Regions from separate parts of the Citricoccus parietis genome, predicted to be linked through region 1. Evidence: riboswitches for the same ligand, from Rfam matches in the RefSeq annotation. Region 1 holds a riboswitch; each other region holds the start of a gene.
The links. A riboswitch is a leader RNA that binds a small molecule or an ion and turns the genes downstream of it on or off. The one in region 1 is predicted to bind S-adenosylmethionine.
Positions count from the first base shown of each region.

Region 1 (10,090 bases):
TCTACACCGAGCCGTTCCATGTGGCCACCCAGTTGGCGTCCCTGGACTACGTCTCCTCGGGCCGGGCTGGTTGGATCGTGTCCGCCCGCGGACTCGCTGAGGAGGGGGCCGCCGTCGGGAGGGACCCGGTGCCGGAGGCGGAGCTGGGCGGTGAGGCGGCCGACGTCGTGGCCGCGAACCGTCGGCTCTGGGACACCTGGGAGGATGACGCGGTCATCCGGGACCGGTGCACCGGGCGGTACATCGACCGGGACAAGGTCCACTACGCCGACGTGACGGCGAAGCGGTTCTCGGTGAAGGGGCCGTCGATCATCCCGCGACCCCTGCAGGGACAACTGCCCGTGTGGACGCCGACGCAGCTGCTGGACCGCTCCGGGGCCGGCGACGGCCTGCGCCTGGACGGCGGCCACGGGACCGACGCCGTGCTCGTCACCGCCGCCGACCTCGAGGCCCTGCTGGCCGAGGCCTCCGCCCGGTCCGTCGGGGGCCTGGACGCGGACACGGTCGTGGCGGAACTGACGGTGGTGCTCGACGCGCGCGGCCAGACAGCACAGGAACGCTGGGTCGAGCTCGAGACCTGGGAGGCCGCCCCCGCCGGACCGGCACGGTTCGCCGGGACCGCCGCGCAACTGACCGACTACCTCACCGAGCTGCTGTCCGTGGCCGGCGGGGTGCGGATCCACCCGGCGGTCCTGGACACTGACGCCGCCGAACTGTCCCACCGGGTGCTCCCGGAACTGCGCCGGGCCGGGATCCTCGCCCCCGTGGGGCCGGGCCGCACCTTCCGCCAGACCCTGGGCCTGGCGCGCCCCGCGAGCCGCTTCGCCACCGCCTGAGGCGCGCAAGCCCGAACAGCCCGACGAACCCGGACGATTCGACAAGACCAGGAGTCCTTCACATGTCAGCCCCCGTTGCACCCACCTCACCAGCCCGGCCCTCCCGGCAACTCCAGTTCGGCGTCTTCTTCCAGGGGGTGAACTCCTCCACCGTCTGGAACGTCCCCGAGGCCGGCTCACAGACTGACTTCGAGTCCTTCCGTCGCCTGGCCCAGACCGCCGAGCGGGGCCTGTTCGCCGCCTTCTTCCTCGGGGAGGGACTGCGGCTGCGCGAACACCTCGGGCACGTTCACGACCTCGACGTGGTCGGTCGGCCGGACGCACAGACCATGCTCGCGGCCCTGGCACGGGTCACCACGAGGATCGGGCTGGTGGCCACGCAGAACACCACCTACAACGACCCCGCGGACCTGGCCCACCGGTTGCACTCCCTGGACCTCATCTCCGGGGGACGGGCGGCCTGGAACATCGTCACCACCGACAACGAGTGGACCGGGGAGAACTTCCGCCGCGGTGGCTACTTGGACCATGCCGACCGGTACACCCATGCCGAGGCCTTCGTGCAGACCGCCAAGCGCGTCTGGTCCTCCTGGGGTGCGGACGCCATCGCAGCCGACGGACGGGCGCCGCAGTGGCTGGACCGGCAGGGGATCGGCCCGGTCCACCACGAGGGTGAGCACTACACGGTGCATTACATCTCCCGGTTGCCGCGCAGCCCCCAGGGCAGGCCGGTGCTGTTCCAGGCGGGGGACTCGCCGACCGGCCGGGACTTCGCCGCCCGCCAGGCCGACGTCGTCTTCTCCGCCCACAACGCCCTCGACGACGCCCTGGCGTTCCGGAAGGACATCACCGAGCGCACGGTGGAGGCCGGGCGGCCGGCCGACGCGGTGAAGATCATGCCCGGCACCGAGTTCGTCCTCGCCCCGACCCCCCGGGAGGCGGAGGAGAAGCTGGAGTGGGTGCGCAGCCACCAGATCGGTCCGCAGCAGGCGATCGCCTATCTCGAGCAGTTTTGGGGCCGGGCCTTGGACGGCGTCGATCCCGAGGGGCCGCTGCCGGACATCGCACCGGCCGTGGACGAGACCGATGTGACCCGGGGCAGCGGTTTCCAGGGTGCCAAGGCCGCGGAGCTGACCGCGGCGTGGCGGCGCGAGGCCGCCGAGAAGGGCCAGAACATCCTGCAGTTCGTCCGTGAGCGCTCGTCCCGGGGCGCCTCCCGGACGTTCTCCGGGTCCTACGCCGACGTCGCCGACCGGCTGGCCGAGTACTCCCGGCTCGGCGCCGTGGACGGGTTCAACATCACCCCGTGGCTGATCCCGTCCGGGCTCGACGACATCGTCAACCACCTCGTCCCCGAGCTGCAGGAGCGCGGGGTCTACCCGACCGAGTACTCCGGGGACACCCTGCGCGAGCACCTGGGCCTGGACTGGCCCGACGACGAGGGCGCGGGCGCAGGAGTTGCGGACGGCACGGACAGCGTGGACAGTGCGGGCGCCGCCATCGGGGACCGCGCAACCCGCGAAGACCACGACGCCGGCCGGGCACCCCAGCCGGCCATCACCTGAGAGGACCCCCATGACCACCACCCTGCGCACCGTCCCGCGGCCCCGGGGCCGCCACCGGAGTCTCACCGCACTCACCGCCACCGGACTGGCCGCCCTGCTCGGGTTGACCGCCTGCTCCGACCCCGGCAGCAGCGCCACTGCCGGTGCCGCCGAGGTCGATACCGGCGGCGGCACCACGGTGGACCTGTCCCCGGACCGCGAACGCCCCGAGGCCACCGCATCCGAGAAGGCGGCCGCCCTGGTCCCGGAGCAGGTGTCGGCCGACGGCAAGCTCACGGTCGCCACCGTCCCCTACTCCGCCCCGCTGTCGGTATATGCCACGGACAACACCACGCCCGTCGGCAGCGACCCAGACATCGCCTCCGCTCTCGCCGACTCCCTCGGCCTGGAACTGGACCTGGTCCCGGTCGCCTGGGAGGACTGGCCCCTGGGCCTGGAGTCCGGCAAGTACGAGGCCGTCATCTCCAACGTCACGGTGACGGACGAACGGAAGAAGAAGTACGACATGGCCAGCTACCGCGAGGACAAGCTGGGGTTCTACGTGAAGGCCGACTCGGACCACCAGGAGATCACCACGGCCGAGGATGTGGCGGGCCTGAGCGTCATCGTCGGTTCCGGCACCAACCAGGAGAAGGTCCTGCTCGAGTGGGACCGGCAGAACCGTCAGGCGGACCTGGACCCGGTCGATCTGCAGTACTACGAGGACGACTCCGCTGCCGGACTCGCGCTGCAGGCCGGACGGGCCGACGCGAACTTCGGCCCCAACGCCACCGGCGCCTACAAGGCCGCCCAGACCGGTCAGACCCGGCTGGTCGGCCTGGTGGCCGGTGGCTGGCCGGACACCGCGCACATCTCGGTGGCCGTGCGGAAGGACACCGGTCTGGGCGAGGCCGCCCAGGCCGGGCTCGACCACCTCATCCAGACCGGGGTGTACGGAGAGATCCTTCAGGGGTGGGGACTGACCGAGGAGGGCATCGAGGCCTCCGTGCTGAACCCGCCCGGGCTGAAGGACTGATCGTCACAACCTGTCACAAACCCGGCCCGACGTCGGCGGACGTAGCCGGGCGCGACCGTCCGGCCCGACGATGTCCGGGCGTTCAGCAATGTGAAGCACCGTCCGCCCCGCGCTGGACTCCGGCGGGGTCCATCGAGTGGGATGGGCCCACCACACCATCCAGAGCGGCCGAGAGATCTGGCTCGACGACGCCGCAGCAACCATCCAGCCGAGTCCGGGACACCGGATCCGGCGGGCACGGTGCTACCGCCAGGACCGATGGAGGATTGAATGAATCACCACGCCACGGAACAGATCCACGCCGGCTACGAGCCGGAGGCCCCCTACTGGCCGGTGGCCGTGCCCATCCACCAGACGGCGGCCTACCGCTTCCCCGACCACGCCACGGCCGCCTCGATGTTCCGGCTGGAGATCCCGGGGTTCACCTACAGCCGGACAGGCAACCCGACCGTCGCCGTCTTCGAGAACCGGCTGGCGGCCCTGGAGGGAGGGATCGGGGCCATCGGCACGGCCACGGGCCAGGCCGCCGTCGCGCTGTCCCTGTTGACCCTGCTCCACGGCGGGAAGCACCTGATCGCCTCCAGCCAGCTCTACGGCGGGACGGTCGACCTGCTGACGGACACCTTCGCCGACTTCGGCATCGAGACGACCTTCGCCGACCCGGCCGACCCGGCGGCCTGGGCCGCGGCGATCCGCCCGGACACCCGCGCGTTCTTCCTGGAGTCCATCACCAATCCGCTGGCCACCCTGCCGAACTTGCGGGCGCTGGCGGACATCGCCCACGCCTCCGGGGTCCCGGTCGTGGTGGACAGCACCTTGGCGACGCCGGCCCTGTACCGGCCGCTGGAACACGGCGCCGACGTGGTGGTGCACTCCGCCACCAAGTTCCTCGGCGGCCACGGAGCCGTGCTGGGCGGGGCGATCATCGACGGCGGCACCTTCGACTTCGGCGCCGCACCGGACCGCTGGCCGCAACTGGCCCGGCCCAGGGCCCGCTACGGCGGACAGGCCCTCACGGAGCGGCACGGTCGCGGCGCCTACCTCGCGCTGGCCCGCAGCAAGTTCCTGCACGACCTGGGCCCTTCGCTGGCCCCGGCCAGCGCCGCCCAGTTCATCCAGGGGCTGGAGACCCTCACAGTCCGCATCGCACGGCACGGGACCACCGCGCACGCCGTGGCGGAGCACCTGGCCGGGCATCCCGCCGTCGGGCGCGTCCACCACCCGGCGATTACCGGACATCCCAGTGCTGCGGTCGCGGCGCGGGACTTCCCGCTCGGCACGGGCTCGGTGTTCTCCTTCGACCTGGCCGCGGGCCCCGAGGCCGTCGGCCCGTTCATCGACGCCCTGGAACTGTTCCAGCTCGTGGCCAACGTCGGGGACGTGCGCTCCCTGGTCAGCCACCCGGCGACGATGACGCACTGCCGGCTCAGCCCGGCCCAGCGCCACGCCGCGGGGATCGCCGAGACCACGGTCCGGCTGTCCATCGGCCTGGAGTGTCCGGAGGACCTGATCGCCGACCTCGACCGTGCGCTGGCGGTCGTGCCGGCGTCCGCCCTGACCGGGAGGGCCCGCTGAGATGAGCATCCTTCCCGACACCGCGCGGACCACCCGCCGGGGATTCAACACGACGGCGGTGCACGCCGGCCAGCAGCCGGACCCGCTGACCGGGGCGGTCGTGCCGCCCATCTACCAGACCAGCACCTTCGTGCAGGACGGCATCAACGTGCTGCGCGGCGGCCACGAGTACAGCCGCGGGTCCAACCCCACGCGCAACGGATTCGAGACGCAGTTGGCGGCCCTGGAGCACGGGGTGCGGGCCTTCGCGTTCGCCTCGGGACTGGCCGCCGAGGACGCCCTGCTGCGCTCGGTGCTGCGCCCGGGGGACCATATCGTCCTGGGCGGGGACGGCTACGGCGGCACGAACCGGCTGATCAACAACGTCCTCGGACCCTGGGGCCTGCAGAACACGCCCGTGGACATCACCGAGCCCGCGGCGGTCGCGGCGGCGGTGCGACCGGGGGCCACCGCCGTGCTGTGGGTGGAGACCCCGTCGAACCCCCTGCTGGGCATCGCTGACCTGCCGGCCTGGGCGGAGATCGCACACCGGGCCGGCGCGCTGCTGGTGGTGGACAACACCTTCGCCTCGCCGTACCTGCAACGGCCGCTGGACCTCGGCGCCGATGCCGTGGTGCACTCCACGACCAAGTACATCGGCGGGCACTCGGACGTGTTGGGCGGAGCCGTGGTGGTGGCCGGCCGGGAGTTCCGCGGGCAGGAGCTGGCCGAGGCCGTCGGCTACCAGCAGTTCGCCGCCGGTGCCGTCGCCGGCCCGCAGGACAGCTACCTCGCCGCCCGCGGGCTGAAGACCCTGGGCCTGCGCATGGACCGGCACGGCGCGAATGCCGCGGAGCTCGCCGAGTGGCTGCAGGGCCATCCGGCGATCGCGCAGGTGTACTACCCCGGGTTACCGGACCATCCCGGCCATGGCCTGGCGAACCGGCAGATGGACGGCTACGGCGGGATCCTGTCCGTCCGGCTGGCCGGCGGCGAGGCCGCGGCCCGGGCCTTCGCGCAGTCCACGGAACTGTTCGCGCTGTCCGTCAGCCTTGGCGGGGTCGAGTCCCTGGTCTGCTACTGCTCGGAGATGACGCACGCCTCCGTGCAGGGCACGGCGCTGGAGGTGCCCGCCGACCTCGTCCGGTTGTCCGTGGGCGTCGAGGACGTGACCGACCTGCGGGCCGATCTCGAGGAGGCCCTGGACTGCGTGGGGCGCCTCGGGCGAGCAACACACCAGCAACAGCGAAGTGCGATTGAGATCAGCGCGGACGTGGGAAGTCGACCCACAGTCCAACGTGAGGAACTGATGCATCGGATCACCAGGACGAACGAATTCGCGTTCGATATCAGCACGACCCGCTTCGATGAGGAGTACTCCCCGTCCTCCACTTCTCGAGGCACGACGAACTTTGCGAATCTGGCCCGCGGCGAGAATCGTCAGCAGAACCTCCGCAACACCTTGTCGATGATCGATCATCGCTTCAATGACCTGGCGCACTGGGACAATCCGAGCCGAGACCGCTATGCCGTCGAGATTGAGATCGTCTCCGTCGATCTGCGCTTCGCCGCCAACGGCGAAGATGCGGTAATTCCCTTGATCGAGATCCTCGACGTGCGGATCCTCGACACGCTGTCCAACGTGCGTATCGACGGAATCGTGGGGAACAACTTCTCGTCGTATATCCGGGACTACGATTTCAGCGTATTGCTGCCGGAACACAACGCGAATGCGTCTCGGTCCAGCATCCCCAGCGACTTCGGCGAATTGCACGGGAAGCTCTTCAAGCACTTCCTCGACTCTGATGTCTACCAAGAGCGATTCTCACAGCCGCCCGTGATCTGCATCAGCGTTTCGAGCACCAAGACGTATCGTCGGCTCGAGAATCAGCATCCGATACTCGGGGCCGAATATCGGCAGGATGAACTCTCCTTGACTGATCGCTACTTCGAGAAAATGGGACTGCAGGTCCGCTACTTCATGCCCCGCGGCGCGGTCGCGCCCTTGGCCTTCTATTTCCGGGGCGATCTTCTCAATGACTATTCCAGTCTGGCGCTCATCGGACTCGTCAGCACGATGGAAGCGTTTCAGAAGATCTATCGCCCGGAGATCTACAACGCCAATTCGGCGGCTGGGCAGATCTACCGACCGAGCCTGGAGAATCGCGACTACTCGGTGACGCAGATTGCCTACGACCGCGAGGAGCGAAGTCAGCTGGCCCTCACGCAGGGGAAGTTCATGGAGGAGCACTTCGTGAAGCCACACCAGAGCGTTCTGGAGCAGTGGGCCGCGACCCACTGCCTCTGACCGGACGAGATACGGAGAATCACCGATGAACACACTGTTGCCCACCTCGATCGTCGGCAGCCTGCCCAAACCCTCCTGGCTCGCGGAGCGGGAGAAGCTGTGGTCGCCGTGGAAGCTGGACGGCGAGGAGCTGTGCGAGGGCAAGCGGGATGCACTGAGCCTGGCCGTCGACGAGCAGCGCCACGCGGGCCTCGACATCGTCAGCGACGGGGAACAGACTCGTCAGCACTTCGTCACCACGTTCATCGAACATCTCAACGGCGTCGATTTCGAGCAGCGTGAGACGGTGCGGATTCGTGATCGCTACGACGCGAGCGTCCCGACGGTCGTCGGCGCGGTGGGCCGTGAGAGATCGGTCTTCGTCGACGATGCGAAGTTCCTCCGCGCGCAGACGAGTCAGCCCATCAAGTGGACGCTCCCCGGTCCCATGACCATGATCGACACCCTCTACGACAAGCACTACAGGAGTCGCGAGAAGCTCGCCTGGGAGTTCGCGAAGATCCTCAATCAGGAGGCCAAAGAGCTGGAGGCGGCGGGCGTCGACATCATCCAGTTCGATGAGCCTGCCTTCAACGTGTTCTTCGACGAGATGAAAGAGTGGGGCGTGGCTGCACTGGAGCGCGCGGCCGAGGGATTGCGTAGCAAAACGGCCGTGCATATCTGCTACGGCTACGGCATCAAGGCCAATACCGATTGGAAGGCGACGCTCGGATCGGAGTGGCGCCAGTATGAGATGTCGTTCCCGCTGCTACAGCAGTCGACGATCGACTTGGTCTCCCTGGAACGCCACAACTCCCGCGTCCCGGTCGAGCTCATCGAGCTCCTTCGAGGCAAGGAGGTGATGGTCGGGGCCATCGACGTCGCCAGCGGCGCGATCGAAACCCCGGAGGAGGTGGCCAGCACCCTCCGGGAGGTGCTCCGGTTCGTCGATGCGGACAAGCTGTATCCGAGCACGAACTGCGGCATGGCGCCGCTGGCTCGACAGGTTGCGCGGGACAAGATGATCGCGCTCGCTACGGGCACGGAGATGATCCGAGCGGAACTCTCCGGAGCGAACCCCCTCGATGTGACGGCCAGCCGGGGCGTTCGCTGACGGAAGTCAACGAACGCCCCGGCCGGTTGGTTACGGGCACGCCCGCCGGTGACGACACCGGCGAGTTTCGACGCGGGGCGTGCTCGCAACGCATGGCTGTCAGCCACTCACGCCGGCAACCACTCAGGCCGCCAGCGCCTCCGGCACCTGAGCGGACCGCACCGGCCGCACCAACAGCTGCCCGTCGGCCACGGTCACCCGCACCGCGTCACCGTCAGCCACGGCCTCGGAGACCAGCAGGTCGGCCACCCGGTCGTCGAGCTCGCGCTGGATGACCCGGCGCAGCGGGCGGGCACCGTAGGCCGGCTCGTAGCCGGCCTCGGCGATCCAATCCCGGGCGGCGTCGTCCACCTCGAGGGCGATGCCCTGGGCGGCGAGCCGCTGCTCGGAATCGCCCAACTGCAGGCCAACGATCTGACGCAGCTCCGCGGCGGACAGTGGCGAGAACAGCACCGTGTCGTCGATCCGGTTGAGGAACTCCGGCCGCATGAACTCCTTGACCCGTCCCATCACCTTCTGACGGAGGTCCCGCCGCGCGGCCTCGGCGTCCGCCGAGACGAAGCCCAGCGGAGCCCCGCCGGAGGACATGAACTCGGAACCGAGGTTCGAGGTCATGATCAGCACCGTATTGCGGAAGTCCACGGTGCGGCCCTGGCCGTCGGTGAGGCGGCCGTCGTCGAGCACCTGCAGCAGCAGGTTGAACACGTCCGGGTGGGCCTTCTCGATCTCATCGAGCAGGATCACCGAGTACGGGCGGCGGCGGACCCGCTCGGTCAGCTGCCCGGCCTCGTCATAGCCCACGTAGCCCGGAGGGGCACCGACCAGGCGCGAGACCGTGTGGCGCTCGCCGAACTCGGACATGTCGAACCGGACCATCGCGTCCTCGTCGTCGAACAGCGACCCCGCCAGGGCCTTGGCCAGCTCGGTCTTGCCGACACCGGTGGGGCCCAGGAACAGGAAGCTGCCGACCGGGCGGGACGGATCGGCCATCCCGGTCCGGGACCGGCGGATGGACTTCGCGATCGCGGCGACCGCATCGTCCTGGCCGACCACCCGGGCATGGAGCTCGTCCTCCAGCCGCGCCAGGCGGGACTTTTCGGCCTCCGTCATCCGAGCGGCCGGGATACCGGTGGCACGGGAGACCATCTCGGCGATGGCGTCCTCGTCCACCACGGCGTCACTGTCCTCCGCGCCCCGCTCACGCCGGGCCGAGGCCTCGGCCAGCTGCTCGCTGATCTGGGCGACCTCGTCCCGCAGCTCGGTGGCGCGCTCGTAGTCCTCCGCGTTGACCGCCGCGTTCTTCTCGGCCTCCAACTCGGCGAGCTGGGACCGCAGCGCGTCCGTGTCCACAGCCGGGCCGGCGTCGTGCGGGCCCCGCTTCAGGGACAGCCGCGCCCCGGCCTGATCGATGAGGTCGATGGCCTTGTCCGGCAGGAACCGGTCGGCGATGTACCGGTCGGAGAGCACGACGGCGGCGCGCAGCGCCTCGTCCGTGTACGTCACCCGGTGGTGTTCCGCGTAGCGATCGGCCAGGCCGGTCAGGATCTGCACGGCGTCTTCCACGGAGGGCTCGCCGACGGTGACCGGCTGGAAGCGCCGCTCCAGGGCGGCGTCCTTCTCGATGGTGCGGTACTCCTTCAGCGTGGTGGCGCCGACCATGTGCAGGTCGCCGCGGGCCAGTCGGGGCTTGAGGATGTTGCCGGCGTCCATGCCACCGGA
Region 1 covers NZ_JBHLWH010000047.1:149,745-159,834, reverse strand. The annotation lists gene ACFFIO_RS16885 (LLM class flavin-dependent oxidoreductase) at 1-836, shown strand, start outside; gene ACFFIO_RS16880 (NtaA/DmoA family FMN-dependent monooxygenase) at 899-2,401, shown strand; gene ACFFIO_RS16875 (ABC transporter substrate-binding protein) at 2,412-3,416, shown strand; SAM riboswitch class I at 3,569-3,681, shown strand; gene ACFFIO_RS16870 (O-acetylhomoserine aminocarboxypropyltransferase/cysteine synthase family protein) at 3,687-4,991, shown strand; partial or broken gene ACFFIO_RS16865 (cystathionine gamma-synthase) at 4,993-6,175, shown strand; gene ACFFIO_RS16860 (DUF1852 domain-containing protein) at 6,280-7,278, shown strand; gene ACFFIO_RS16855 (methionine synthase) at 7,304-8,371, shown strand; gene ACFFIO_RS16850 (ATP-dependent Clp protease ATP-binding subunit) at 8,495-10,090, opposite strand, start outside.

Region 2 (10,090 bases), on a different contig from region 1:
CCTGTCCCTGCGCCCGACCGTCGTCCTGGCGGATACCACCCTCGGCCCGCCCGAGGTGTACGACCAGCTCCGCTCCGCCGGCATCACCCTGGTGATGTTCGACCCGGACCGCAGCCTCGAGGCGAACGAGGACATGATGGTCCAGGTCGCCCAGACCCTAGGTGTCCCGGCGGCCGGCGAGGCGCTGGTCGAGCGCTATGACGCCGAGATGGAGACCGCCCAGGCCCGGATCGACGCCCTGGTACCCGACGACGAGGCGGACCTGGTCAGCGCCGCGATCCTCTACGTGCGGGGGACCGCCGGCATCTTCTTCGTCATGGGCAGCGACTCCGGCGGCGATGTGGTAGATAGCGTGGGTGCGCTCAACTCCGCCGAACAGGCTGGCATCACCGGCACCAAGCCGGCCAATGCCGAGGCGTTGGCCGCACTGAACCCGGACGTCATCCTCGTCATGGCCGCAGGCCTGGAGTCCACCGGTGGACTCGCCGGCCTGCTGGAGCGTCCCGGAGTCGCCCAGACCACCGCCGGGCAGAAGCGGCGCATCGTGGACGTCCCGGACGGACAGCTGATGTCCTACGGGCCCCGGACGCCCCAGGCGCTCGTAGCCCTGGCCGAGGCTGTGTACAACCCCGAAGGCACAGGATGACCGTCTCCGAGACCCGCCGGGACGCCGCCGCGGAGAGTGCTTCGCCCGGCCGGGCCCGGTCCACGGTGAACGCCACAGCGCCCGACGGCGGCGCACCCACCGGGGGCGGTCGCGGAACCCCGCCCGGTGCGGACGGCTCCCGCGCGGCCAGGGGCACCCGGCCGCACTCCGCGGCGCGGACCGCGGTGACCGGCGTCGTGCTGCTGCTCCTGCTGCTGGCCGTGCTGGTGCTCTCCGCCGGAGCCGGGCAGTTCCCCACCGCCCCGGCCGAGGTGATCGGCTCGGTCTGGCGTGCGGTGACCGGCTCCTCGGCGGCCACCCCGGACGAGACGCTGCTGGACTCCACCCTGTGGAACATCCGCTTCCCGCGGCTGCTGCTCGGGGTGATCGTGGGCGCCGCCCTCGGCGTGGCCGGGGCCCTGATGCAGGGCGTGTTCAGCAACCCGCTGGCCGAACCCGGGATCATCGGCGTGAGCTCCGGTGCCGCCGTGGGCGCCTGCGTGGTCATCGTGTTCGGGCTGACCGCCGCCGGCGGATGGGTGCTGCCGCTGGCCGCCTTCCTCGGCGGGATGCTGGTCACCTGGCTCGTCTACCTGCTGGCTACGTCCGGCAACCGGGCCTTGGTGCTGACGCTCGTACTGACCGGCATCGCCGTCAACGCCGTGGCTGGCGCCATCATGTCCTTCCTCATCTTCCTCGGGGACACCACCAGCCGCGAGCAGATCGTGTTCTGGCAGATGGGCTCCCTGAACGGGGCCACCTGGGCCGCGGTGGGCACGGCCGGGATCGTGTTCCTGCTGGGAATCGTCGTGGCCATGGCCCTGCGCAGCCAGCTGGACCTCCTCTCCCTCGGCGAGCGGCCCGCCCAGCATGCCGGCGTGAACGTGGGGCGGCTGCGAGTGGTGTCCATCATTGCCGTGGCCGTGCTGACCTCCGCCGCCGTGGCCTACGCCGGACTCATCAGCTTCGTGGGGCTGGTGGTCCCGCACGCCCTGCGGCTCGTGATCGGCCCCTCCCACCGGGGCCTCATCCCGCTCTCCGCCCTGGGTGGGGCCATGTTGCTCTCCCTCGCGGACGTGGCCGCGCGCACCGTCATCCCCTTCGCCGACATGCCGATCGGCATCTTCACCGCCGTGGTCGGAGGACCCGTGTTCTTCATCCTGTTGCGCCAGTCCCTGAAGAAGCAGGGGACCCTCTGATGCTCGAGGCACAGGACGTCCACGTGGAGATCAACGGCCACCAGATCCTGCACGGGGTCGGCGTGGACCTGCGTCCCGGCGAGGTCACCGTGGTGATCGGACCCAACGGCGCCGGCAAGTCCACCCTGTTCTCCGTGCTCTCCGGGGACATCCAGCCCAGCCGCGGTGCCGTCAGCCTGGATGGGACCCCGGTGGCCCGGTGGAAGCCCCAGGACTCGGCCCAGCGCCGGGCCGTGATGGTCCAGGACTCCGCGGTGTCCTTCCCCTTCACCGTCCGCGAGGTCGTGGAGATGGGACGCAATGCCTGGCGGCGCACCGAACGGGTGGACCAGGACCAGGACGTGGTGGACGGAGCGATCGCCTCCGTGGGGATCGAGCACCTGCAGGGGCGGACCATCACCGTGCTCTCCGGTGGCGAACGCCAGCGCACGGCCCTGGCGAGGGTGCTGGCCCAGGAGGGCCGGACCGTGCTGCTGGACGAGCCCGTCTCCGCCATGGACATCGCCCACCAGGAACGCACCCTGAAGCTATGCCGCGAGCTGGCAGCGCACGGCGCCGCGGTCGCCGTCGTGCTCCATGACCTGGACTCCGCCGCCGTGTACGGGGACCGGATCGTGGTGCTGGACCAGGGGCGCGTGGTGGCGGACGGGCCCGCCGCCGAGGTCTGCACCGCGGAGCTGCTCAGTGAGGTCTACGGGACACCGATCCACGTGCTCGAGCTGGACGGCGTGACCCGCGTGCTGCCGGACCGGTCCGGGGTGCGGCGGCTGTCGGACGCGCCTATCGGCTCCTCGTCTCAGACCCTAGGCTGAGCTGGAGGCACGATGACGTGCCACAGGAAGGACCCATGGGCAGCACAGACGAGAATGTCCCGACGGCAGGGCACCCGACGGCAGAGAGCCCGGAGACGGCGAGCGCGGCGGCAGGGAATCCAGCGGCACCGAACGCGGCGGCGGGACCAACGGCTGGGATTGGCCGGCCGGCGGGCGGGAGCCCCGAGCCGGACGCCGAGGAAGCGTACGAGCGGTACCGTGCGGCCCGGGAACGCTATGCCGTGGCCAAGTACGAGTACAAGGCGGCGCAGTACGCCCTGAAGGCAGCCCGATTGCGCGAGCAGGTGGCGGCCGGCGGCACCGTGGGCAAGAGCGGCAAGCGGGACAAGTACGGCAAGGACGACCACCACCACCGCAGGCGCCACCGGCACGGCGGGCGTCAGGAGCGCAGCGACCACGGTCAGCACGGCCAGTACGGCCACGCGGACGGCGATGACCGGGACGGCGTGGTAGGGCGCGGGGCGCTGGGGCCGGTGGAGACCCGCGATTCGTCGGATCGCCGCAAGGGCAAGCAGGTGGTCCTGGACGTGGTCTCCACCGAGCGGCTGGGGGAGCACTTCCAGCGGCTGACCCTCGGGGGACGGGGGTTCGCCGACTTCCGGGACAACCACTTCACGGACAAGTACGTCAAGATCCTCATCGTGGACCCAGCCCTGGGGCTGACCCCGCCCTACGACGTGCAGGCGCTGCGCAAGTCACTGCCGAAGCACCAGCGCCCCGTCCGCCGCACCTACACGGTGCACTCGGTGGACACCGAGGCCGGGACCGTGGTGATCGACTTCGTGCTGCACGGGGATTCCGGGGTGGCCGGACCCTGGGCGGCGGCAGCGCAGGTGGGGGATGCGGTGGCCTTCGCCGGTCCGGGCGGCAAGTACGCCCCGGACCTGACCGCAGACGCTCATCTGCTCGTGGGGGACGAATCGGCCTTGCCTGCGATCTCCGCCGCGCTCGCCGCGCTGCCGGATGGCGCCGCAGGGCAGGCCTTCATCGAGGTGGGCGGACCCGCCGACGAATGGGAACTGACGGTGCCCTCGGGCGTGGGGGTGACGTGGCTGCACCGTGGCGGCGAGTACCGGCTCGGGCGCTCGCAACTGGCGGCCACCGTGGAGGGGATCGGCCGGTCCGAGTGGCCCGCCGGACGGGTGCACGCCTTCGTCCATGGGGAGAAGTCCATGGTCAAGCGCCTGCGCCGGCATCTGACCGAGGAGCGCGGCGTGGACCGGAGGATGCTGTCCCTGTCCTCATACTGGACCTACGGCAAGGCCGACGACTAAGCCGCCCGGCCTCGTTGAGTCTGGAGCGATTCACACATTATGCGGCTGATTGCGTGAATCCCTCCAGACTCAACCGTTCAGCGGCGGGCGGCCATGACGTCGGCGATCTGCCCGACGCACGGCTCGTTCTGCAGGGACGTGGTGTCCCCCAGGGCGGTGCCCTCGTAGAGCTGGGTGAGCAGGCGCCGCATGATCTTGCCCGAGCGCGTCTTCGGCACGTCCGGCACGAAGACAACGTCCCGCGGCTTGGCCACCGGGCCGATCACGGTGCCCACGTGCTGGCGCAAGGCCTCGGCGGATTCCTCGCCTACGCCCGCCCGGGCCACCACGAAGGCGACGGCAGCGTGGCCGGTCTTGGCGTCCGGCACGGGGCAGACGCCGGCCTCCACCACGCCGGGGTGGGAGACCAGGGCCGACTCGATCTCTATGGTGGACAGACGGTGGCCGGAGATGTTGATGACGTCGTCGATCCGGCCCAGGATCCAGATGTCCCCGTCCTCGTCATACTTCGCGCCGTCCCCGGCCAGGAACCAGCCCTGCTCGGCGTAGTCCTTCCAATAGGAGGAGTAGTAGCGCCGCGAATTGCCCCAGACGGTGCGGGCCATGGCCGGTCCGGTGCGGGTGATCACGGCCTTGCCCTGCAGGCCGGCGGCCACGGGCGCGCCGGAGTCGTCCACCACGGCCACGTCCACGCCCGGCAACGGACGGGAACCGCAACCGGGCTTGAACCGCTCGTCGTCCTGCCGCGGGGAGAGGATGGTCGCCCCGGTCTCGGATTGCCACCAGGTGTCCACCATGGGCACGCCCACGGAACCATCGCGCGGGACCTGTGCGCCGGCGTCGCCGGTTTCGGCCTGTGCCTCACCGTCCAAGGTGGACAGCCGGTCCCGGCCGATCTGCGTGCGTGCCCAGGTCCAGGCCTCCGGATTCACGGCCTCGCCGACGGTGCCGACGAGACGGATGGAGGAGAGGTCATAGTCCGTGGGGATGCCCTCGGGGAACCAGCCCATGAGGGAGCGGACCAGGGTGGGTGCGGTGTAGTAGCTGGTGACGCCGTAGCGCTCGATGACCTCGAAGTGGCGGCCCGGGTGCGGGGCGTTGGGCACCCCCTCGTAGATGACCTGCGTGACGCCGTTGGAGAGCGGCCCGTAGATCTCGTAGGTGTGGGCGGTGACCCAGGCCAGGTCCGCCGTGCACCAGTGGACGTCCTGGTCCCGCGCGGTGACATCCGGGTTCGAGAACAGGTAGTCGTAGGACCAGCTTGCCTGTGTCAGGTACCCGCCGGAGGTGTGCACGAGTCCCTTGGGCTGGCCCGTGGTGCCGGAGGTGTACATGATGAACAGCTCGGTCTCGGCGTCGAAGGCTTCGGGGGCGTGCGTGACGGGCTGGCGGTCCACGATCTCGTGCCACCAGACGTCCCGGCCCTCGACCCAGTCCACGTCCACATGCCCGGTGCGGTTGAGCACCAGCACATGCTCGATGTTGTTCTCGCCGGAGACGGCCTCGTCCGCGTTCGCCTTGACCGGGACGGCCTTCCCACGGCGGAACTGGCCCTCGGAGGTCACCAGGAGCTTGGCGCCGGTGTCCTCCACGCGGAACTTCAGGGCCTCGGCGGAGAAGCCGCCGAACACGAGCGAGTGCACGGCACCGATCCGGGCGCAGGCCAGGGTGATGACGATGGTCTCCACCAGCACGGGCAGGTAGACGACCACGCGGTCGCCCTTCCCGATGCCCAGCTCGGTCAGCGCATTCGCGGCCTGGCTGACCTCCTTCTGCAACTGCGCGTAGGTCACGGCGCGGCGGTCGCCGGGCTCCCCCTCGAAGTACAGCGCCACCTTGTCCCCGCGGCCGGCGTCCACGTGCCGGTCCACGCAGTTCACCGCGACGTTGAGGGTGCCGCCCTCGAACCAGCGGATCTCCGGGCCGCGTTCGGCCTCCGGGTCCGGGGCCGTCCACGAGTGGGTGGTGTGCCACGGCGTCTGCCAGTCGAGGCGGCGCGCGGCCTGATCCCAGAAGGCCAGGCGGTCAGCCTCGTCCACCGGGTGGCCGTCGCCGAGACCGCCGTGGAGCAGGTTCGCGGGGCGGCCGGGGTGGGCGGTGGTGTCGGCGGAGTTCAGGAGAGAGTCCGGCAGGGGGCCCGGCAGCGGAGCGGGGAGGGCGCCAGTTTCGGCGGTGGTGGTGTTCGGGGCAACAGACAAGACAGAACCTTCTTTCCATCGAATCTGGCGGTAGCACCTGGTGGCCGATGCCGTGCCCGGAAAGGGGCCGGCGTCGACCACGGGTTGCTGCGGCGTCACAGAGCCAGATCTCTCGGCCGCTCGGGATGGTCGATTCCACTGTACGTCCGGGGCCCAGGCCCGGGCCAAACCGGTGAAGCCGTGCTACGGCGCCGGGATTAGTCTGGACGGGCAGTGGTGACGCCAGCCACCGGAACGGGGAGGCCCCTTGGAAGAATTCGCACTGCTGGCCGTGGCCGGCATCCTGATCATCGTCCTCGTGTCACTCTTCGCGCCGAAGCTGGGCGTGGCCGCACCCATCCTGCTGGTCATCGTCGGCATCGCCTGCAGCCTGATCCCCGGCGCGCCCAGGATCCTGCTGGAGCCGGAGTGGATCCTCATGATCGCGCTGCCGCCGATCCTCTACTCGGCCGCAGTCAACGTCCCCATCACGGATTTCCGCCGGGACCTTGAGACGATCAGCGCCCTGTCCGTCCTGCTAGTGATCGCCTCCGCCTTCGCCACCGGGTGGTTGATCTGGTGGGTGCTGCCGGACATCGGCTTCGCCGCCGCGGTGGCACTGGGGGCCGTGATCAGCCCGCCGGACGCCGTGGCCGCCACGTCCATCGGCAAGAAGCTGGGGCTGCCGCCGAGGCTGGTGATGATCCTCGAGGGGGAGGGGCTAGTCAATGACGCCACGGCACTCGTCATGCTCCGCACCGCCATTGCCGCCACCGCCGGCAGCATCACGTTCTGGGGCGCCATCGGCGACTTCGTCTACGCGGTCATCGCGGGGGTGGCGGTCGGGCTGCTGGTGGGTGCCCTCACGGTGTGGGCCCGGTCCCGGATCCGCCAGCAGCCCGTGCTCACCACCGCGATCTCGCTGACCGTGCCGTTCCTGGCCTACATGCCGGCGGAGAACCTGCACGCCTCGGGCGTCATCGCCGTGGTGGCGGCCGGGCTGATCACCGGGCATCAGGCGCCCAAACGCTTCAGTGCCGTGGACCGCATCACCGACCGCACCAACTGGCGGACCATCCAGTTGCTGCTGGAGAACGGCGTGTTCCTGCTGATGGGCTTCGAGATCACCTCCATCGTCGCGGACGCCGAGTCCTCCGACCGGGGACTGTGGATGGCCGTCGCCCTCGCGGCCGCCTGCACCGTGATGCTCTTCGTGGTCCGCATCCTGTTCGTGGTCCCGCTGATCGCCCGCCTCCGGGCCCGTCAGCGCCGGATCCCCGGCGTTGCCGAGCAGCTGGACGCGGCCCTGGAAGCCGTCGCCGAGGGCGATCAGGACGCCAATCCACGCCGCGCGGCGCGGCTGCAGCGGTGGCGTGCGGACGCACAGTTCCAAGCCACCCACAGCCTCGGGTGGCGCGGTGGTGCCGTGCTGGCCTGGTCCGGGATGCGCGGGGCCGTCACCCTGGCGGCGGCCCAGTCGCTGCCCTCGGACATCCCCTACCGGGCCGAGCTGATCCTGATCGCCTTCACCGTCGCCATCATCACCCTGGTGGTCCAGGGCGGCACGCTGCCCCTGCTGATCCGCGTCCTCGGCATCAAGGGCACCAACGAGGAGGCCGAGGGCCGCGAGGTCACCCGCCTGGCCGAGGAGATCATCGCCGCCCGCGAGGCCTTCCTGGACAACCAGGCACTGCGGCGGGAGAACGGCAGACCCTTCGCCCCCGAGGTGCTGGAGCGGACCCGGAGCCGGGGCCTGGCCGCCACGGAGGCGTTGGCCGCCATGGTCAATGACGACGATCCGGACGGTCACGCCCAGCAGCACCGCGAATTGCGCCGCCAGCTCGTGGACGTGGAACAGTCCGTCCTGCTCGACGCGCGGGCCGGCGGCACCTACTCCTCGCACACCCTCCAGCGGGCGCAGCATTTCATCGACGCGGAGTCCACCCGGATGCAGTAGCCCCGCGGCGGTGCGGGGCCAGGGTCAGGGACACCGGCAGAGGTCCTGCGGTCGGCTCACGGGCGGTGGGCCACCGGGGCGCGGCCCAGCTCCTCGACGGTCAGCATCCGGACGCCCTCTGGATGGCCAGCGGCCTCCAGCACGGAGCCGACGGGATACCGCTCCGGATCGGTCCCAGCCATGAACTCCTTCAGGGCTGCGGCCAGTCCCGCCTCCGGCAGCAGCCGCTGCCCGCGGACGAAGCGCTCCGGCGCGGCCAGGACCAGCAGGAGCATGCCGTAGACGGCGTCCTGCGTCTCGTCGACCGGCGGCTGGAAGTAGGGCACGTCCAGGATCTGTCCACCGAGCCGGGCATAGAACCGCAGCCGTGCCGCCGGGTCCCCGTGCACGGGGTGGGCCTGATGATGGTCGGGGTGCTCCACCTCGGCGAGCACCACCGAGACCTCCGCGTCCGCGGTGATGCCGGCCAGCAGCCCGGACAGCAGCGCCGTGCCCACGCCCCGCCCGCGCTGGTCGGCACGAATGGCCACATAGCTCAGCAGCACGGCCGGGGAGTCGGCGAAGGTCGCGATGATGGCCACGGCCACGGGGTCCGACGCCTCGCCGACCACGCGCACCGTGGCCGAGCCCCGGGCGACGTCCTCGAGCAGCTCCTCCACCGAGACCAATTCACGGGGCGGGAAGTTCGGGACCAGCAGGCGCTCATGCACCCGCGCCACGGCGGCAGGGTCCGTGACGGTGTTGGTGGGCGTGTCGGTGACCGGAGCGCCAACGGGCTCAGTCGGGATCAGGTCGTTCACGGGGTCCTCCTGGCGTGCGGTGGTGATGACCACGGTAGGCGAGGATTCCGCCGGTCAGGAAGCCGGCTCTGAGCGGGACGGGACGGCCTCATCCACGGGGTCCGGGCCGGCGTCGGGCGCCGGTGTGCCCTCGGTCAGCAGGACCACCGCCACGAAGACCGTGATCATGGCCGCGAGCATGGCCAGGCCCACCAGCCCGAACTGCACCAGCCAGGGCCACAATGCCGCAGCGGCCACCACGATCAGCCCGGCCGCGATGATCGCGGTGACCCCGCGCTGGCGCTCCCGGCCGGGCGCCACCAGCCGCCACCGCGACTGCGCCAGGGAGACGAGCACCATGCCCAGCAGGTTGGCGGTCATGCCCACCCAGACCGGGTGCATGCCCAGAAAGAAGTCGGTGGCGTGGAAGCCGGAGGCCGCGTACCAGCTCATGCCCACGCCGAACCCGGCCAGCATGGCCGTCAGCGCAGCGGACCGGGTGGCCAGCGGCCAGAAGAACGCGGCGAGCACCGGCGCCAGGGTGGCCCCGTTGCGCAGGGTCCAGGCCATCACGTTCCACCACGCCGACTCCTCGGTGCGCAGCAGGGCGAAGACCACCATGACCACGGTCAGCCCGACCAGGGCCACGCGGGTGTAGCGGACCAGCTGCCGCTCCGAGGCCGCCGGGTTCAGCGCCGATCCGAGGTCCCTCCCCAGCGAGGTGGCCCCGGAGAACTGGCAGGGTCCGGCCCAGCCGAGCGCGCAGGCCCACAGCCCCACGAAGAAGATCCCCGCCGCCCAGGGCGGCACCACGCTCGCGATGTACTCGGGGATGGCCACGAGCGGCAAGGCCTCGCCCGGCTGCACCAGGGCGGCGGCCACGCCGATGACCACGCCCAGCAGGATCAACGGGATGCCGAGGACGGCGGCTCGGTACAGGCCCCGCTGGCCGTCCTCCGGGGTGCGTGCGGACATGGACATCTGGAAGGCCGCCTGGGCCAGGGGCACGTTGATGATGAAGGTGCCGAACCAGGCCACGATCAGGGACACCCCGGCGTTGGAGAGGTCGAGCATCTCGGGCGCCTCGGCGGCGCGGGCCACGAGCCCGTCTGCGCCGCCGAAGCCCGGGTTGGCGAGCAGCACCCAGACGCCGACGAGGAACATCAGCCCGATCATGATGACGTTCATGGTCTGGCTGAAGCCGACCGAGCGCATCCCGCCGCCG
Region 2 covers NZ_JBHLWH010000039.1:168,363-178,452, forward strand. The annotation lists gene ACFFIO_RS13840 (heme/hemin ABC transporter substrate-binding protein) at 1-646, shown strand, start outside; gene ACFFIO_RS13845 (FecCD family ABC transporter permease) at 643-1,845, shown strand; gene ACFFIO_RS13850 (heme ABC transporter ATP-binding protein) at 1,845-2,657, shown strand; gene ACFFIO_RS13855 (siderophore-interacting protein) at 2,693-3,952, shown strand; gene ACFFIO_RS13860 (AMP-binding protein) at 4,030-6,150, opposite strand; SAM riboswitch class I at 6,163-6,282, opposite strand; gene ACFFIO_RS13865 (cation:proton antiporter) at 6,398-8,086, shown strand; gene ACFFIO_RS13870 (GNAT family N-acetyltransferase) at 8,143-8,919, opposite strand; gene ACFFIO_RS13875 (sodium:solute symporter family protein) at 8,941-10,090, opposite strand, start outside.
Region 2: another riboswitch for S-adenosylmethionine. It lies ahead of ACFFIO_RS13860 (AMP-binding protein); the one in region 1 lies ahead of ACFFIO_RS16870 (O-acetylhomoserine aminocarboxypropyltransferase/cysteine synthase family protein).

Region 3 (10,090 bases), on a different contig from region 1:
GGACGCCTTCCGGCTGCTGATGGATCTCGCCGCCGTGGACGCCAACACCGCCCACCTGGTGCGCAGCCACCTCAGCTTCGTCCAGCACCTGCTGGCCCAGCCCGACCGCACCGTCCGCGACCGCTGGCTGCGGCGCGTGGCCGAGGGAGAGGTGGCCGGCAGCGCCCTGTCCGAGGGCCGCGACGCACCGCTCGGCGGGCTCGGGACCACCGTGGCCCCGGACGAGGCGGGGCAGTTGCTGATCAGCGGCAGCAAGTACTACACCACTGGCAGCATCTTCTCCACGTGGGCCTTGGCGAGCGTCCGGCTGGACCCCAGCGTGTCCCGCGCTGTCCGGCGCAAGGTCCTGCCCCGCCCCACCGGATCCCAGCGTGCCAGATTCCAGGACACGACGCCGGCCGCCGGCTCGGGCGGCCGGGGCGGCCCCCAGCGGGCCGACGTCGCGCTCGCCGTGGTGCGGGTGCGGCAACCGCGGATCACGGTGAAGGACGATTGGGACGGCTTCGGCCAGCGACTCACCGGGACGGGGACCATGGAGTTCCACGGGGCCGGCGTCGAGGAGCTGCTGGCGCTGCCGCCGGCCGACGGGCCGGTCCCGCTGCACCACGAGTCCACCCTGATGGCGTTGCTGGCTGGCATCGGACGGGCCGCGCTGCGCGACGGCGTGGAGCAGACCCGGCGGCGGAGACGCTCGCCGAACACCGGGGGCGGACTGACCCCGCGCGAGGACGACCAGCTGCTGGGGATCATCGGCGAGCTCTCCGCCCAGCAGGCCACCGCCGAGGAGCTCGTGCGCGCCGCCGGGCGGGACCTGGATGCGGCACTGGCACTCGCCGCCGTCGGGCTGGAGCAGCCGGAAGGCGACGGCGCCGCGGACGAGGCGATGCACCGCGCCGCCCTGACGGCCCACCGGGCTCATGTGATGGTGCCGAAGCTGGTGCTGGACACGTGCACGCGGATCTTCGACACGCTCGGTGCCTCCGCCACCAGCACGGACCTGCAGCTGGACCGGCACTGGCGCAACGCCCGGACCATCGCCAGCCACGATCCGGCCGTGTTCATGGCCCGGATGGTGGGCGATTGGGAGGTCAACGGGACGCGCACCGTGCCCTACCTCCAGACCGGCACCACCGACGAGGCCTGAAGCCGACCCATCCGCAGGGCCGTCGGCTCCGAACACCAGACAGCACCCGGCGGTCGAGCAGGCCACCGGACCGACCACCACCGGACCAACACCGGGCCAGCACAGGAGGAGCCATGCGGATGAAGAGACCACCCATATTGAGCGACGCCCCTGACAGGTAAGCCGATCCTGGCCCCTTGCCCGGTTAGGGTGGATCCATGACGAGCACTGCAGGCACCGGACCCGGCCGCAGTGCCGCGCGCGAGCGGAACGCCCACCTGGTGGGCCTGCTCCAGCGCAGTGCCACTGGAGACCAGGAGGCCTTTGCCGCGTTCTATGATGCCGTGGCCCCCTCGGCCTACGGCCTGGCGCGGAAGATCGTGCGTGACGCCGACCTCGCGGCCGACGTCACGCAGGAGGCCCTCGTGGACGTGTGGCGCTCCGCCGAGCGCTTCAACCCTGACCGCGGATCCGTGGTCGGGTGGGTCTGCTCGATCACCCACCGCCGGGCCGTCGACCTGATCCGTTCCACCCAGTCCGGCCGGGACCGGGAGGAACGGGCCGGAGTGGCCGGGTTCGAGCGGGACCGGGACGACGTTTCCGAGGCCGTGGAGTCGGCGGAGGACCGGGAGCGCGTGACGGAATGCCTCGGCACGCTGACCGGCCTGGAGTACGAGGCCGTGACGCAGGCCTACTACGGCGGGCTGACCTACCGGCAGGTCGCTGAACGACTCGGGGCCAAACTGGCCACCGTGAAATCCCGGATGCGCAGTGCGCTCCAACGACTACAGGACTGTTTGGGGGTGGGAGCATGACGAACGGAAACGAGAACGAGATCAAGAACGAGTTCGACGCGGAGTTGCTCGCCGCCTGGGCCCTGGACGCCGTGGACGAGGACGATCGCCGCGCCATCGAGCAGCAGCTCGGCTCAGACCCTGAGCTCCGTGCCCGGGCCGATGCCCTCAACAGCACCGTTGCCCGCCTGGCGGTGAGCACACCGGCCGAGCCTCCCGCCGACCTGCGGGACCGTGTCCTCTCGGCCGTGGCCGGGACCGGTCAGGACGCGCGGCCTGCCGCGGACGGCGACGCCTCGCCCGCAGCGGGATCCGGCACTACCGGCTCCGGCGTCGGCACCGAGCGAGCCGGCGTCGCCGATCTGGACGGCCACCGTGCCCGACGCCGGCCGACCGCGCGCCGCTGGTGGGTGGGGGCGGTCTCGGCCGCCGCGGCCGCCGCCGTCGCCGTGGCCGTGGTGGTGAGTCAGCCGTGGGCGCCCACGGGCGGCGTGACCGAGGGCGACCAGCTCACGGCGATCGAGCAGATCCTGCAGGTGGACGGGGCCGAACGGCTGGAGTCCCCGGTGACCGGCGGCGGTGAGGTCGAGGTGGCCCGCGCCCCGTCCGGTGAGACCGTGCTGGCCGCGCGGGGCCTGCCGGCTCCCGCCGAGGGCCGCGACTACCAGATGTGGACCATCCAGGGCGAGGCGGCGCCCCAGCCGGCCGGGTTGCTGGAGGTCCAGGATGGCCTCGCCCTCGTGCGGATGCAGGACGTTCCGGCGGACGCGGCGCTCGCCGTCACCGTGGAACCGGCCGGCGGGTCCGAGGCACCGACCACGGATCCGATCGTGGTCCTCGCCTCGAGCTGACACGCCGGGTGACTCCGCGTGAACCCCGGTTGGGGTCGCGACCGAAGGTGTGGTGGAATCGATGGGTACCCATCCAGAGCGGCTGAGAGATCTGGCTCGATGACGCCGCAGCAACCACCGGGCAACCGGACAGGTGCTACCGCCAGGACCGATGGAAGGAGCACCACCGTGTCTGTCCCCAGCAACGAGAACGCCCATGGATCGAACGATCTCCCGGAGGGCGTGCCCACCACCGCCACCGGCAAGCGCGAGATCCTCTTCAATGCCTTCGACATGAACTGCGTGGCCCACCAGTCACCGGGCCTGTGGCGCCACCCCGAGGACCGCGCCCGCGACTACAACACCCTGGGCTACTGGACCGGATTGGCCCAGACCCTGGAACGGGGCCTGTTCGACGGCCTGTTCATCGCCGACGTGCTCGGGCCCTATGACGTCTACGGGGCCTCGGACGAGGCCACGCTCAAGGCCGGCACCCAGGTCCCGGTCAACGACCCGATGCTCGTGGTCCCGCCGATGGCGGCCGTCACGAAGAACCTGACCTTCGGGGTCACCGCCGGCACCGCCTACGAGCACCCCTACCCGTTCGCCCGCCGCCTGGCCACCCTGGACCACCTGACCGAGGGCCGCGTGGGCTGGAACGTGGTGACCGGCTACCTGCCCTCCGCCGCCATCAACATGGGCCAGGAAGACCAGATGGAGCACGACGAGCGGTACAACCACGCCGACGAATACCTCGATGTGGTGTACAAGCTCCTCGAGAGCTCCTGGGAGGACGACGCGGTCGTCAACGACAAGGAGTCCGGGGTCTTCATCGACCCGTCCAAGGTCCACCGGATCGAACACGAGGGCACCTACTTCAAGACCCCCGGCATCGCCTTCACCGAGCCCAGCCCGCAGCGCACCCCGGTGATCTACCAGGCCGGCGCCTCCACCCGCGGCCGGGCCTTCGCCGGCAAGCACGCCGAGGCCGTGTTCATCAACTCGCCCACGGATGACCTGATCAAGGGCACCACCGCGAAGATCCGCCAGGCGTTGGTCGAGGCCGGGCGCGATCCCTACGACGTCCGCGTGATGTCCATGCAGACCATCGTCACCGGCGCCACCGACGAGGAGGCCCAGGCCAAGTACCAAGACCTGCTGCAGTACATCGACGTGGAGGGTGGCCTCGTGCTGATGTCCGGCTGGATGGGCATCAACCTGGCCGAGTTCGAGCTCGACGAGCCGATTGGGGACGTGAAGTCCAACGCGATCCAGTCCGCCGTGGAGACCTTCAAGAAGGCCTCCGGCGACGACTCGATCGAGTGGACCGTCCGCAAGCTCGCGGAGTGGTGCGGCGTGGGCGGCTTCGGCCCGGTCATCATCGGTTCCGGTGAGACTGTGGCCCGGGAACTGGCGCGAATCCAGGACGAGACCGACGTGGACGGCTTCAACCTCGCCTACCACATCACCCCGGGCACCTTCGAGGATGTCGTCGAGTATGTGGTCCCGGAGCTGCAGCAGCTCGGTCGCTACAAGACCGAGTACGCCGAGGGCACCATGCGCCACAAACTCTTCGGGCGTGGCGACCACCTGCCGCAGAACCACTACGGCTCCGGGTTCGCACTGCGGAACCGCGCGCACGCCTGAGGCTGCGGGCCGGCGTCGGGCCGATTGTCAGCCCGGGACCGTGGCGGCAACCGGGTATGCAGGAACCCCGGCCCCCTGAAGCGGGGACCGGGGTTCCGGTGCGTGGTGGGACGGTGCCGGATCAGTAGCGTCCGGGTCCGCCGCCCTCGGTCTCGAGGGACTGGGACGGATCGGAGACCACGTCTCCGGAGGCGTCCTTGACGTTGGTGTTCCCGCTCGAGGCATTCGCATCGGAGCCGGTCGCCGGGGTGTCGGAATCCTTGGTGACGGACTGGTCACCGGAGGCGTGCTTGCCGGCGGACTTGTCTGCGGCATCGGAGGCCTTGTCCGCCAGCCCCTGGGCGGCGTTGGCCCCCTTCTCGGTGGCCGAGTGGGCGGCGGCGTTGGCCTTGTCCGCCTTCTCCGCCAGGTTCGGCGCCTTGTCCTTCAGGGCGTCCGTGGCCTTGTCCGCCAGGCCAGCCGCCTTGTCCGCCATCACGGGGGCCTGGTCCTTGACGGCACTGGTGGCCTTCTGGGTGGCCTTCTGCACCTGGTCCTGGGTCTTCGGGTCGTTCCAGAAGCTCTGCGCGTTCTTGGCGAACTTGTCGAGGTTCTTTCGTCCTTCGCGACTGCCCAGGAGATATCCGAGGGCCGCGCCGATGCCGAGGGTGATCAATCGTTTCATGTCGTCTCCTTTGTGGCGTCTGCCCGTGGCGGGGTGACCGCTCGGGTATGTCCCGAGTCTTCACCGCGGGCGGAGCCAGGTCAATCGGTGCACAGCCGGGCACCGGGGGATTCACAGCCTTTCCTCAGGCATGGTGCCGACAACAGCGGCAGTCGGCGCAGTCCTAGGGCTCCGTGGCACACTGTCCCCAGCGAAGGAGGGGGCATGCTGATTCTCAGCTCCGAACAGGTGGCGCGGATGCGGTTGATCTCCCAGGGGCTGATCGATCCGCTGCCCACTGCCGCCGAGGCGGCGCGATGGCTGACGTGCACCCAGGGCCAGGACTACCCGGGCTCCACCGTGTCCCTGGCCCTGCGCAGCGTGGACCGCTCCACCGCAGCGGTCCGCGAGGTCTACGATGCGGGGAGCATCGTCCGGTCCTGGCCGATGCGCGGCACCCTGTTCGCCGTGGCGGCCGAGGACCTCGGCTGGATCCTGGACCTCACTGCGGGCCAGACGTTGAAGGCGAGCGAACGGCGCCGCCGGGAGCTCGGTCTGGACGCGGACGTGCTCGACCGGGCCGAGTCAGCCGCCCTTCAAGCCCTGGCAGGTCCGGGACTGACCCGTTCGGAGCTCCTGGACCGGTTCACCCAGGAGGGCTTGTCAGTGGATGAGGGACGCGGGTACCACCTGATCTTCTTCCTCGCCCTGCGCGGGGTGCTGTGTTTCGGCCCCACCGAGGGGCGGGAACAACGCATCGTCCTGGCCACGGAGTGGATCGCCTCCGGTCAAGCCTCTGGTCGAATGCGTGGCCGGACGCCAGGCCGGAAGCCGGGCCGGGAGGACGGCGTCCGCGAACTGCTGCTGCGTTACCTGCGCTCCCACGGCCCGGCCACCGTGGAGGACTTCTGCTGGTGGTCCAAGATCGGCAAGACCCAGGCCCGGGCTGCACTGGCGGACCTTCAGCCGGACCTGCTGCCCGCGGACGTGGACGGGCGGAAGCACTGGATGGTCCCGGACCTGCCGGACCGGCACGCAGAGCGGGCCCGGGCCACCGCCGCGCCGGTCCTGCTGCCCGGGTTCGATGAGATCGTCCTCGGCTACCAGGACCGTTCCGCGGTGCTGACGAGGGATGAGGAGACGCTCGTGGTCCCCGGACGCAATGGGGTGTTCAAGGGCACGGTGCTGCATCGCGGCCACGCCGTGGGGACCTGGAAGAGGTCCACCCGGCGCGGCCAGCCTGTCGAGGTCACGGCGTTCGGAGAGCTGCCCGGCCCGGTGGCCAGGGCGGTCCCCCGTCTCAGCGCCGCGCTGCCGGCCTGACGCCGTCGGGCACCGGTCGGCACCGGTCAGGACGACCGGTCGGACACCGCGGGCCCCGGCCGGAAGAACCGGCCGGGGCCCGCGCGTCGGGAAAAGGGCGCTCAGCCCCGCGGGGTGGCGACCTCGGCCACGGCCGCGGCCACCCGGAGGGAGACCTCCGGGTCGAAGACCGAGGGGATGATGAAGCTCGGGTTCAGCTCCTCGTCCGTGATGGTCCCCGCGATGGCCTCGGCGGCGACGACCAGCATCTCGTCGGTGATGTCCGAGGCCCCGGCGTCCAGCAGGCCGCGGAAGAAGCCGGGGAAGGCCAGCACGTTGTTGATCTGGTTCGGGAAGTCCGAGCGGCCGGTGGCCACGATCGCGGCGTGCTTCGACGCGATGGCCGGGTGCACCTCCGGATCCGGGTTGGACATGGCGAACACGATCGAGTCCTCATTCATGGCTGCCACATCGGCCTCGTCCAGCAGGTCCGGGGCGGAGACGCCGATGAACACGTCGCGACCGACCACAGCCTCCTTGAGGGAGCCGGAGAATCCCTCCTCATTCGTGTTGTCCGCGAGCCACTGGCGGTTGGCGTCGGCATGCTGGGAGCCGCGCTCGATGATCCCGGCCCGGCCGGCGGCCACGATGTGGCGGGCCCCGGAGGCCTTCAGGAGCCGGATGATGGCGGTGCCGGCCGCGCCGACCCCGGCGACGGCGATCTTGACGTCCTCGATCTTCTTGCCGGTGAGCTTCAGGGCGTTGGTGAGGGCTGCCTGGACCACGATCGCGGTGCCGTGCTGGTCATCATGGAACACGGGGATGTCCAGTTCCTCGCGCAGCCGGGCCTCGATCTCGAAGCAGCGCGGGGCGGAGATGTCCTCGAGGTTGATGCCGCCATAGGCCGGGGCGATGGCCTTGACGATGCTGATGATCTCCTCGGTGTCCTTGGTGTCCAGCGCCACCGGCCAGGCATCCACGCCGGCGAACTGCTTGAACAGGGCCGCCTTGCCCTCCATGACGGGCATGGCGGCCTCGGGGCCGATGTCCCCCAGGCCGAGGACGGCGGTCCCGTCCGTCACCACGGCCACCGTGTTCTTCTTGATGGTGTACAGGCGGGCCAGCTCCTTGTCCTCCGCGATCGCTTTGCAGACGCGGGCCACGCCCGGGGTGTAGGCCCGGGAGAGATCGTCCCGGGTGCGCAGCGGCACGCGCAGGGTGGTCTCGATCTTGCCGCCCTCGTGCAGCTGGAAGGTCTGGTCCGTGACCTCATGGACGGTGATGCCCTCGAGGGCGTCCACGGCCTCGCGGACGCGATCGGCATGGGCCGCGTCCACCGTGTCACAGCCGACGGCCACGGTCATGAACCGGTGGTGCGACTCGATCACGTCCAGGCCGGTCACGGCGGCACCGGTGCCGGCCACGGCCGTGGCGATGTCAGAGGTCGCGGTGAAGGAGACGGGGGTCTCGACGCGCAGGGAAATGGAATAGCCGGGGCTGGGTGCTGCCATGGGGATGCTCCTTGGAATCGGGATCCGAACGGTTGCTGGACGGGTCGCCAACATCGCGGCCGCAGCGGCACGGCCGGCAAGATACAGAGTGTAGCGGCGGACGGCTTCTACCCCGCAGTACGCGGCGTAATGTTCGCCCTCGTCCGCAGGTTCAGGACGTCACGGTGAGGTGGCCGACGCGGCGTGGCGCCGACGGTGGAACTGGTGGATTCCCTCGAGCAGGACGCAGGCGACCGCACCGATCGTCACGGCGGCGAGGGCCAGGTCCACTGGCGGGATCTCGAACTGGTGGAACTCCCGGGACGCGGGGATCAGGAGCACGAGCAGCAGCAGGGCGTACATCGCGGCCACGAGGAACAGCTTCCACTTCGTCAGGGGCCGGGAGATGAGGTTCAGCACCCACAGGCCCATGAGCGTCAGGGTGATCACGGAGGCGGTCTGCACCTGTTGCAGGGACACCTCTCCCACGGCGCCGGCCGGCCCCGTGGCGTCGCCCGAGAAGCCGGCGAACCAGCGCGCGTACCCATTGACGGCCAGCAGCCCGGCGAGGATGACGAGGCCGGAGGGGATCGCGAACCGCAGGGCGCGTCCGAGGAACCCGGGGACGTAACGGCGCTGGTTCGGCACCAGGGCCAGGAAGAAGGTCGGCAGGCCGATCATGAGGAAATCGACGGTGGAGGCCTGGCGCGGCAGCAGCGGGTACTGCCACGCCAGCAGGGAGAAGACCACACCGAACAGCACGGCATAGGCCGTCTTCGTCAGGTACATGTGCGCCAGCTGCTCCATGTTGGCGATGACTTGCCGGCCCTCTGCCAGCACCGAGGGCAGGCGGGAGAACCTGCTGTCCAGCAGCACCATGCGGGAGACCGCCTTGGTGGCCGGCGCCCCGTTGCCCATCGCGATCCCCAGGTCCGCCGTCTTCAGGGCCAGGGCATCGTTGATGCCGTCCCCGGTCATGGCCACCACGTGGCCGTCCTGCTGCAGAGCGGTGACCATCCCCTTCTTCTGCTCGGGGGAGACCCGGCCGAAGACGGAGTGCTCTTGCAGCACCACCCGGCGCTCCTCCGGATCGGAGGGCAGGTTCCGGGCGTCATAACCGTCCCCCTGGACGTCCATGCCGACCTCGCGGGCCACCGCTGCGACGGTCCGGGGATGGTCACCGGAGATGACCTTCAGCTCGACGTCCTGCGCGCGGAAGTACTCGAGGGTCTCACGGGCGTCATCGCGCACCTTTTCGCGGAAGGTCAGCAGAGCCACGGCCTCCAGCGCGGGCGGCAGGTCCCGGCCCGTATCAAACCAGTTCCCGATGCCGGCCGGTTCCGTGGAGCGGCACAGCACCATGGTGCGCAGCCCGCGGCTGGTGGTCTCATCGCACAGCGCCTCGATGTGCGCGCGCCGGTCCGCCTCGAGGCCGCTGCCGGACGCCGGGAGCAGGACCTCCGGGGCACCCAGGACCCAGGCCCCGTGCACCGCATCGCCGGGCGGGACATCCCCGCCGGCGCCGGTGTCGGCGTCGCGCAGGGGTGCGGGGCCGAAGGCCACGGCGGACCAGCGCCGCTCCGAGGCGAAGGCCACCTGGTCCGTGGGTGCCACGGTGGGCAGCGTGGGGTAGGCCTCCGCGAGGGCCAGGGCGGTGGGGTTGGCGTTCGCGTCGGCGCCGAACCAGCCCAGGACCAGTGCCCCGGCGGAACGGAGATCGGTCAGGCCGGCTGGGCCGGGGGTGAGGTCTGTGGAGCCGTCGAAGACGATCCGCCCCTCGGTGAGGGTGCCCGTCTTGTCCAGGCACACAGTGTCCACCCGGGCCAGGATCTCGACCGCCGGCTGCTCCTGGATGAGCACCTCCTGACGGGCCAGCTTGAGGGCGGCCACCGCGAAGGAGATGGTGGTCATCAGGGCCAGGCCCTGTGGGATCATCGAGGTGATCGCGGCGACGGAGGCGACCACGGCTGGTTCGATCGCGTCCTGCTCCAGGGCACGTGTCCAGCCGCCCACGGCCTGGACCTGTCCGTTGACGATCAGCGCGGCGATGGGCACCAGCGCGATCGTCAGCCAGGTGGCCACCGTGTCCAGCGCGCCACGGAGCTCGGAGGGGATCTTGGAGAACCGGCGGGCCTCGGTGGCCAGTCGCGAGGCATGGGAGTCCGGCCCGACGGCCGTGACCCGGAACAGGCCCGTCCCGGAGAGGACGGCGGAGCCGGAGAGCACGGCATCACCGGGGCGTTTGCCCACCGCGTCGGCCT
Region 3 covers NZ_JBHLWH010000039.1:183,171-193,260, forward strand. The annotation lists gene ACFFIO_RS13900 (acyl-CoA dehydrogenase family protein) at 1-1,144, shown strand, start outside; gene sigK (ECF RNA polymerase sigma factor SigK) at 1,342-1,938, shown strand; gene ACFFIO_RS13910 (anti-sigma factor) at 1,935-2,768, shown strand; SAM riboswitch class I at 2,835-2,926, shown strand; gene ACFFIO_RS13915 (LLM class flavin-dependent oxidoreductase) at 2,991-4,394, shown strand; gene ACFFIO_RS13920 (hypothetical protein) at 4,516-5,058, opposite strand; gene ACFFIO_RS13925 (winged helix DNA-binding domain-containing protein) at 5,263-6,360, shown strand; gene ACFFIO_RS13930 (NAD(P)-dependent malic enzyme) at 6,462-7,850, opposite strand; gene ACFFIO_RS13935 (HAD-IC family P-type ATPase) at 8,010-10,090, opposite strand, start outside.
Region 3: another riboswitch for S-adenosylmethionine. It lies ahead of ACFFIO_RS13915 (LLM class flavin-dependent oxidoreductase); the one in region 1 lies ahead of ACFFIO_RS16870 (O-acetylhomoserine aminocarboxypropyltransferase/cysteine synthase family protein).